DNA from 2 places in the Priestia sp. YIM B13491 genome. Region 1 is predicted to be linked to the other one. Evidence: riboswitches for the same ligand, from Rfam matches in the RefSeq annotation. Region 1 holds a riboswitch; the other holds the start of a gene.
The links. Region 1 has a riboswitch for S-adenosylmethionine ahead of ACFX4E_RS16835 (Na+/H+ antiporter NhaC family protein). Riboswitches for the same ligand answer to the same signal wherever they lie in the genome.
Positions count from the first base shown of each region.

Region 2: it holds a riboswitch for S-adenosylmethionine, as region 1 does, so the genes downstream of both, metK (methionine adenosyltransferase) here and ACFX4E_RS16835 (Na+/H+ antiporter NhaC family protein) in region 1, are expected to answer to the same signal.

Region 1 is NZ_JBHZOR010000004.1:363,454-367,620, forward strand. It holds gene ACFX4E_RS16820 (YtoQ family protein) at 1-52, opposite strand, end outside; gene ACFX4E_RS16825 (ABC transporter ATP-binding protein) at 223-1,134, shown strand; gene ACFX4E_RS16830 (ABC transporter permease) at 1,127-1,894, shown strand; SAM riboswitch class I at 1,996-2,102, shown strand; gene ACFX4E_RS16835 (Na+/H+ antiporter NhaC family protein) at 2,188-3,498, shown strand; gene ACFX4E_RS16840 (hypothetical protein) at 3,538-3,666, opposite strand; gene ACFX4E_RS16845 (LacI family DNA-binding transcriptional regulator) at 3,791-4,167, shown strand, end outside.
Region 2 is NZ_JBHZOR010000001.1:36,643-40,809, forward strand. It holds gene pckA (phosphoenolpyruvate carboxykinase (ATP)) at 14-1,603, opposite strand; SAM riboswitch class I at 1,978-2,095, shown strand; gene metK (methionine adenosyltransferase) at 2,228-3,430, shown strand; gene ACFX4E_RS00205 (glycosyltransferase family 4 protein) at 3,463-4,167, opposite strand, start outside.

The DNA.
Region 1 (4,167 bases):
CGTCTCGCCAGTTATCGTGAATTTGCCCGGCAAGGTATACGGTTAAGTTCATTATGTAGAAGTCCTCCTCTAACTAAGATTTGTTTTATTTTATCAAATGTAAGCGGATAATACGAATGGTTTGAATAGGCTGCTTTTCCAAAAATAAGGTTATAGTAGACAAATAGTTAAAAAAGAGAAACAATAGAAGGCGTATTGCTAATTAAAGAAAGGATGTACATGATGACAGAAACAGTGCTACAAGTAGATCATGTCAGTAAAGTAATTGGGAAGAAAACCATTTTGCATGATGTATCCTTATCGGTTGAGCGCGGTGAGATTTTCGGGTTGCTTGGTCCGAACGGTTCTGGAAAGACAACGCTAATTCGTACCGTCGTAGGACTCATTAAAGAAACAGAGGGAACGATTACCGTTAACGGCTTTCCTTTAAAGGAACAGTTTACATCAGCTATGAAATCAATTGGCGCGATTATTGAGAACCCTGAGTTTTATGATTATCTGACGGGCTATCAAAATTTAAAACACTTTGCGAATATGCATGAAGGGATCACATCAGAACGCTTGGATGAAGTGATTGCTTTAGTAAAGCTTGAAAACAGCATTCATGCAAAAGTGAAGACGTATTCTCTTGGGATGAGACAGCGTTTAGGAGTAGCTCAAGCTATTTTACATAAGCCTGCATTGCTTTTACTAGACGAGCCAACCAATGGTCTAGATCCAGCGGGAATGAGAGAATTTCGTACATATTTACAAACGCTTTGCAGGGAAGAAGGAATTTCAATTTTAATCGCGAGCCACTTATTAAAAGAAGTAGAAGCATTATGTGATCGCGTTGGCATTATTCAAAACGGTGAGTTAAAAGCCGTTCAAGATTTATCTCCAAATCGTCAAGATCAAGGAATGTACGTAGAATTTGAAGTGTCTGATGCGCAAAAAGCAGCGGATCTTTTATCACAACAATTTGAAGTAACGGTGAGATCACATAGTATCCACGTGGCGATTGTAAAAGAGCAAATTCCAGCTGTGAATAAAAAATTAGTGGACAGCGATATTTTAGTCTACCAAATTACCCCTGTGTATGAGACGCTTGAAGATTCGTTTATGTCCGTTACGGAAGGAGAGCACCATGCTTAAGCTAATTCAAAATGAACACATGAAATGGTTTCACAAAAGAAGTACAAAAATCACGTTTATTACAATCGGCATTTTAACTCTTTGTATGGCTCTTTTAATGAAGAAAGTAGCAAACAGTGCAGGAACAGAAGACAATATTTTGAACTTCCTGTCATTTAGTTCAGGTATGCTGATTCTCGTTCAATTTTTCGCGCTTGCTGTTGGAGGGTCAATGGTTGCAAAAGAGTTTGAAGCAGGTACCATTAAACTTCTTTTAATTCGCCCTGCTAGACGTTCAACGATTTTAGCATCCAAGTACCTAACTCTCGTTTTAATTAGCTTATATTATTTACTGAGCTATTTGCTTTTTTCATTTGTATGGGGAGCATTGTTCTTTGGCTTTACCAGTCTAGAAGGAGATGCACAGCTGCTTAAAAACATTACGCTTACGTATGACAGTGCGTATATGGAAACGTTTATGATGATGACGTTCGCATTCATGCTGTCGTCTTTATTTAGAAACAGCGCGCTTGCTTCCAGTCTAGCTATTGTCGTAAGTATCGGCGCGAAAGCTGTAACAGGACTGGTATCAGAGCTAGGTTTATGGTGGGGGAAATTTTTATTATTTGCCAACACGAACTTTGTGCAGTATATGGACGGAATGAAGCCGCTGTTTGACGGCATGACGATTCCATTTTCCATTTTCATCTTAGTTGCCCATTTTGTCTTCTTTATGGGCATAGCTTGGGCAGCGTTTTTAAAACGAGACGTAGCTAATTGATGTGAGAATTTTCGCACTATATATTTTTCTAAAATAGCATTTGACAATTAAATAAAAAGAGATTACAGTAGTGAAAGACTATTTTTAAAACAACTATAAACTTCTTATCAAGAGAGACGGAGGGACTGGCCCTATGATGTCTCGGCAACTGGCTGTACGCAGTGCGGTGCCAAATCCAGCAGACGATGTTTCGTTTGGAAGATGAGAAGGGTAATCTTATGATACAAATAAGAGACCTCTTCTTATCAATAAGAAGAGGTCTTTTTTTATTACGTAAACAAGAGGTGTTAAGAATGGAACAACAAAAAGGAAACGGCTGGGCGCTGTTACCGCTGGGCGTCTTTTTAGTCCTGTTTGTCGGATCAGGAATTATAACGGGAGATTTTTATAAGCTTCCTGTATTAGTAGCCATTATTATTGCAGCCATTGTGGCCCTGGCTATGAATCGTAAAGATTCACTTAATGTAAAAGTGGAGCGTTTTGCTAAAGGAGCAGGGCATCCTGATATCATTATTATGGTGCTTATTTTTATTTTAGCAGGTGCTTTTTCTCAAGTTGCTAAAGGCATGGGAGCTGTTGATTCAACGGTAAACTTAGCTCTGTCTGTGCTTCCGCAAAGCTTAGTGGTAGTCGGAATCTTTGTTATTGGCGCATTCATTTCAATTTCGATGGGAACGTCAATGGGAACAATCGCTGCGCTAGGGCCTATCGCTGTAGGAATCAGTGAGCAAGCGCATGTATCCATTACATTAGCAGTTGCTGCCGTTGTTGGTGGTGCAATGTTTGGAGATAATTTATCCGTAATCTCTGATACGACCATTGCAGCAGTTCGTACGCAAAAAACAAATATGTCAGATAAATTAAAAGTAAACTTTTTTATTGTCCTTCCTGCAGCGATTGTTACGGTAATTTTATTGCTTGTAATGACGCTAGGCAATACGTCATCAGTAGAAATTAAAGATTTTAGCTGGTTTAAAATCTTGCCTTATGTCGGCGTACTGGTTGCTGCCATATTTGGTGCAAACGTATTAAGTATTTTAACCGGAGGAATTGTGCTAGCCGGCGTGATTGGATTAGCTGATGGAAGCTACACGCTTTCTTCTCTTGCTAAAACTGTGACAGAAGGTATTGGCGGAATGTCAGAGTTAATTATTTTATCTCTGCTAATCGGCGGAATGGTTGAGCTTATTCGCTATAACGGCGGTATTCAGTTCTTATTGAATTTATTAACACGACGTATTCAAACAAAAAAAGGCGGCGAATTCAGCATCGCTGGACTAGTAAGTTTAACTAATTTAGCGACGGCTAATAACACGATTTCAATTATTACAGCAGGTCCGTTAGCAAAAGAAATCTCTGATAAATATTCAATTGATAATCGTAAATCAGCCAGTCTGCTTGACTTGTTTTCATGCAGCGTTCAAGGGCTTATCCCTTACGGCGCACAAATGCTTCTCGCAGCAGGATTTGCTAAAGTTTCACCGATTGAGATTATTCCATTTACATTCTACCCAATGTTAACAGCGGTTTGCGGGGTCATTGCAATTGTAATTGGATTTCCTCGTTTAAATAAAAAGTCAAAGTCATCTAAAGAAGCTGCGTAATATCAAACCCTTAAAAAGAATGTTCTTTTTAAGGGTTTTTTACTGTTTAAAAAAATCAGTCGGCTTTTCATCATCTAACTCCTTCCAAAGCGTCTCGTTCTGTTTAAGTGCATAAGCCGCTCCTCCAATTTCAATCCCGCATAATAAAATGAATAATAAAATACCCATGAAATGACCTCCTTACGTAAATGAATAAAAACACGATGGTAACGGGTTTAGCTTCTTGCTGTTTCACTTTATAATGAGAATAAAGTATGAAACGCGTTTCAGCGCAAGAGAAAAAGGTGAAAACATGACAAATATCCGAGATATCGCAAAAAAAGCTGGTGTATCTGTTTCGACTGTATCCCGGGTGCTAAATCATCATCCGTATGTAAAAGAAGAAAAACGCCGGCTGGTAGAGCAGGTTATTCACGAACTTAATTATGAACAAAACATTAATGCCGTTCACTTATCAAAAGGGAAAACAAATATGATTGCCGTCGTCTTGCCTTTTATTAATCATCCGTATTTTAGTCTGCTTTTAGAAGGAGTGGCATCTCAAGCGTTAGAAAAGCAGTATCAGCTTGTTATTTGTCAGACGAACTATGATGTGAAAAAAGAAGAAGAAGCGCTTCATATGCTAAAAACAAAGCAAGTTGATGGAGTGATTATTTGTTCTAGAGCAAG
Region 2 (4,167 bases), on a different contig from region 1:
GATCGGTTTTTTATTAGACCCTAGGTCCGCCTAATGTTGAAATGTCAGATGCTACATCATTAAAACGCTTGAAATTAGCTTTGAATTTAGCAGCAAGCTCAGTTGCTTTTTGATTATAAGCTGTTGCATCGTTCCATGCTTTAGAAGGCTGAAGCACTTCATCAGGAACTCCCGGAACATGAGTTGGAATCGATAAACCAAAAATAGCGTCTGTTACTGTTTCGGTATTAGCTAGTTCTCCTTCAAGGGCTGCTTGAACCATAGCTCGAGTGTAACTTAACTTCATTCGTTCTCCCACGCCGTATTCACCGCCGGTCCATCCAGTATTTACAAGGTAGACATTTACATTATGTTCATCGATTTTCTTTCCTAGCATTTCTGCATAAGTTGTTGGAGCAAGAGGTAAGAAAGGCTCACCAAAGCATGTAGAGAAAGTAGCCTGTGGCGATGTTACGCCGCGCTCTGTTCCAGCTAACTTACTAGTGTATCCGCTCAGAAAATGGTACATCGCTTGTTCTTTTGTAAGCTTGCTGATTGGAGGCAAGACGCCGAAAGCATCGGCAGTTAAAAAGACAATAGCTGTAGGGTGCCCAGCAACGCTTGGTAATACTGTATTATCAATAGAGTCAATTGAATAAGCGGCACGAGTATTCTCTGTTAAACTATTATCATTGTAATCTGCTACTTTCGTATTTTGATTTAACACTACATTTTCCAGTACGGCGCCGAAGCGAATTGCATTGAAAATTTGCGGTTCTTTTTCTTCGGAAAGCTGAATGCACTTCGCGTAGCATCCTCCTTCAATATTAAATACACCAGAGCTTGACCAACCGTGCTCGTCATCTCCGATTAAACGACGGTTTGCATCAGCAGAAAGCGTTGTTTTACCCGTTCCAGATAAACCAAAGAATAATGCAACGTCACCTTCTTCTCCTACGTTAGCAGAACAGTGCATGGATAGAATATTGTTTTGAGGAAGCAAGAAGTTCATCACTGAGAAAATAGATTTTTTCATTTCACCAGCGTATTCAGTTCCTCCAATTAGCACAATACGTCGCTCTAACGAAAGAATAATGAAGGTTTCAGAGTTCGTCCCGTCTGTTTCAGGATCAGCTTTGAACGTTGGAGCTGCTACAATTGTAAACGGCTTCACATCATCATTTGTTTTTTGTTCGGCTGAAGGGCGAATGAATAACTGCTGAGCGAATAGGTTGTGCCATGCAAATTCATTAACTACTTGAATTGGTAACTGATACTTTTTATCAGCTCCAGCATATCCATTAAAAACAAAAAGTTCATCCTGCTTCTTTAAGTGAGTTAAGACTTTTTTGTATAGCGCATCGAATCGCTGAGCAGAAATTGGCTGATTGACAGGTCCCCATTCAACCGTTTTTGAAGACACAGCATCGCTTACAATAAATTTATCTAAAGGAGAGCGACCTGTATATTTTCCGGTTTCGACTGACACAGCACCTGTAGAAGTCAGCGTTCCTTCGCGTCGAGCTAGAATTTTTTCAACAAGTTGTGGAACAGATAATTGGTGTTTTGTTGTTTTTAATTGAAGCAAACCATTTAATTCGATAGACATATCAACAGTACTCATGTGCACTACCTTCCTTTTTTAGCTATTATTTATTCATTAATGTTTGAAATTTATAATTAGTATAACACATTTATTTAATTATTCTATACTATTTAACTAAAAATGTTTGCGTATTATAAAAAAATGTACGTTATACCTATTTCAGACACATGTATATGTGCTAGGAGCGAAAAAAGTGAAGCTGTTTTAAGTGAAAGCCTCATTTTGATCTGTCTTATTAACTAAACTTAGTGATGATTCTTAATAAGGTGTACTATTTCGTAATTTGAGTATGTTACATTAAAACAGATTCAAACATAAAGAGATGATTTCCATTTGAATGTTGTTGACAGTGAAGCGCTTTTTCATGTATTATATGTCCTTGAACGGATACTCTCTTATCCCGAGCTGGTGGAGGGACAGGCCCTATGAAACCCAGCAACCATCGTCATTTTTTTGTGTAGACGATAAGGTGCTAACCTGATGCAAGGGCACAACCTTGATCGATAAGAGTGAAAGGCTTATGTAGAATTTGATACCTTTCCTCGATACAAGGAAAGGTTTTTTTATATTTTTTAACGTGTAATGAAAATAAGGGAATGAGTACCGTATCACAATGTATCGTATTTATAAGGAGGAAAACTGATGTCAACACAACGTCGTCTGTTCACGTCAGAATCTGTTACAGAGGGACATCCCGATAAAATTTGTGACCAAATTTCTGACTCAATTCTTGATGCTATCCTAGCAAAGGATCCAAATGCTCGTGTTGCTTGTGAAACAAGCGTAACAACTGGTTTAGTTTTAGTAAGTGGTGAAATTACAACTTCTACTTACGTGGATATTCCTAAAACAGTTCGTGAAACAATTAAAGGAATTGGCTATACTCGTGCAAAATACGGTTTTGATGCTGAAACTTGTGCAGTATTAACATCTATCGACGAGCAGTCAGCTGATATCGCTGCTGGTGTAGACCAAGCGTTAGAAGCACGTGAAGGTCAAATGTCAGATGAAGAAATCGAAGCAATCGGAGCTGGAGACCAAGGGTTAATGTTTGGTTATGCATGTAACGAAACAAAAGAATTAATGCCTCTTCCAATTTCATTAGCTCATAAACTTGCTCGCCGTCTAACAGAAGTACGTAAAGAAGAAATTCTTCCTTACCTTCGCCCGGATGGTAAAACACAAGTAACAGTTGAATATGATGAAAACAACAAACCTGTTCGCATCGATACAATTGTTATTTCAACTCAGCATCACCCAGAAGTAACGTTAGAGCAAATTCAACGTAACTTAAAAGAATATGTTATTAATCCAGTTGTTCCAAACGAGTTAATTGATGAAAATACAAAGTATTTCATTAACCCAACAGGACGTTTCGTAATCGGCGGTCCTCAAGGAGATGCTGGTTTAACTGGTCGTAAAATTATCGTTGATACTTACGGCGGATATGCTCGTCACGGCGGCGGTGCATTCTCTGGTAAGGACGCAACAAAAGTAGACCGTTCAGCAGCTTATGCAGCTCGTTATGTTGCGAAAAACATTGTAGCAGCTGATCTTGCTGATAAATGTGAAGTACAACTAGCATATGCAATTGGTGTTGCACAACCAGTATCTATTTCAATTGATACATTCGGTACAGGAAAAGTTTCTGAAGAAGTACTAGTAGACGTAGTACGCAAAAACTTTGACCTACGTCCAGCAGGCATCATTAAAATGCTTGATTTACGTCGCCCAATTTATAAGCAAACAGCAGCTTACGGCCACTTTGGTCGTACGGATGTGGAGCTTCCTTGGGAGTTCACAGACAAAGCGGAAGCATTAAAAACTCAAGCTTTAGCTAAATAATAAAAAAATCTCCGTGAAAACGGAGATTTTTTTTATGCCCATTGAATACCTGCAGCAGATTTTTCTACGACACCTTCATATTCTGAAAGCAAATGCTGAAAAATGGCGTCCCATGATTGAGTAAGAGCGTATTGCCTCGCTGCATGGCCAAAGTGAAGCCGCTGATGCAAATCATCGAGTAAATCTGTAATAGCCGAACTGAATTCTTCTAAGGAGTGAGGTTTGCAAAGGTAGCCGTTTCGCCCGTGCTGAACCATCTGTTTAACTCCTCCTGCATTTGCTGCCACTACAGGAGTTCCAGAAGCAAGAGACTCCAGTACAACATTTCCGAAGGTTTCTGTTTCTGAAGGAAAAACAAACAAATCAGATGATGAATAGATATGAGCAAGTTGCTTACCTTCAAGGAAGCCTGTAAATGTCATATGCTCAGATGCTTGCTGCTGCATTTGTTCTTTTAAAGGGCCGTCTCCTACAATAACCCAGTGAATTTGATGCCGGATATGATCCGGTAGAGATCGTGCGATTTTTATTAAAAAATCAGCGTTCTTTTCTTTAGCTAATCTTCCTACATACGTTAAAATGTAGGGCTTTTTAATATTATATTTAATACGAATATCAAAGCGGTCATAGTGGGGATGAAATAATTTATGATTTACTCCTCGCGACCAAATAGCTACGTTGTGAAACCCTTGTTCTTCTAGCTGCTGTTTGGTCACTTCAGAGGGAGCGAATATTTT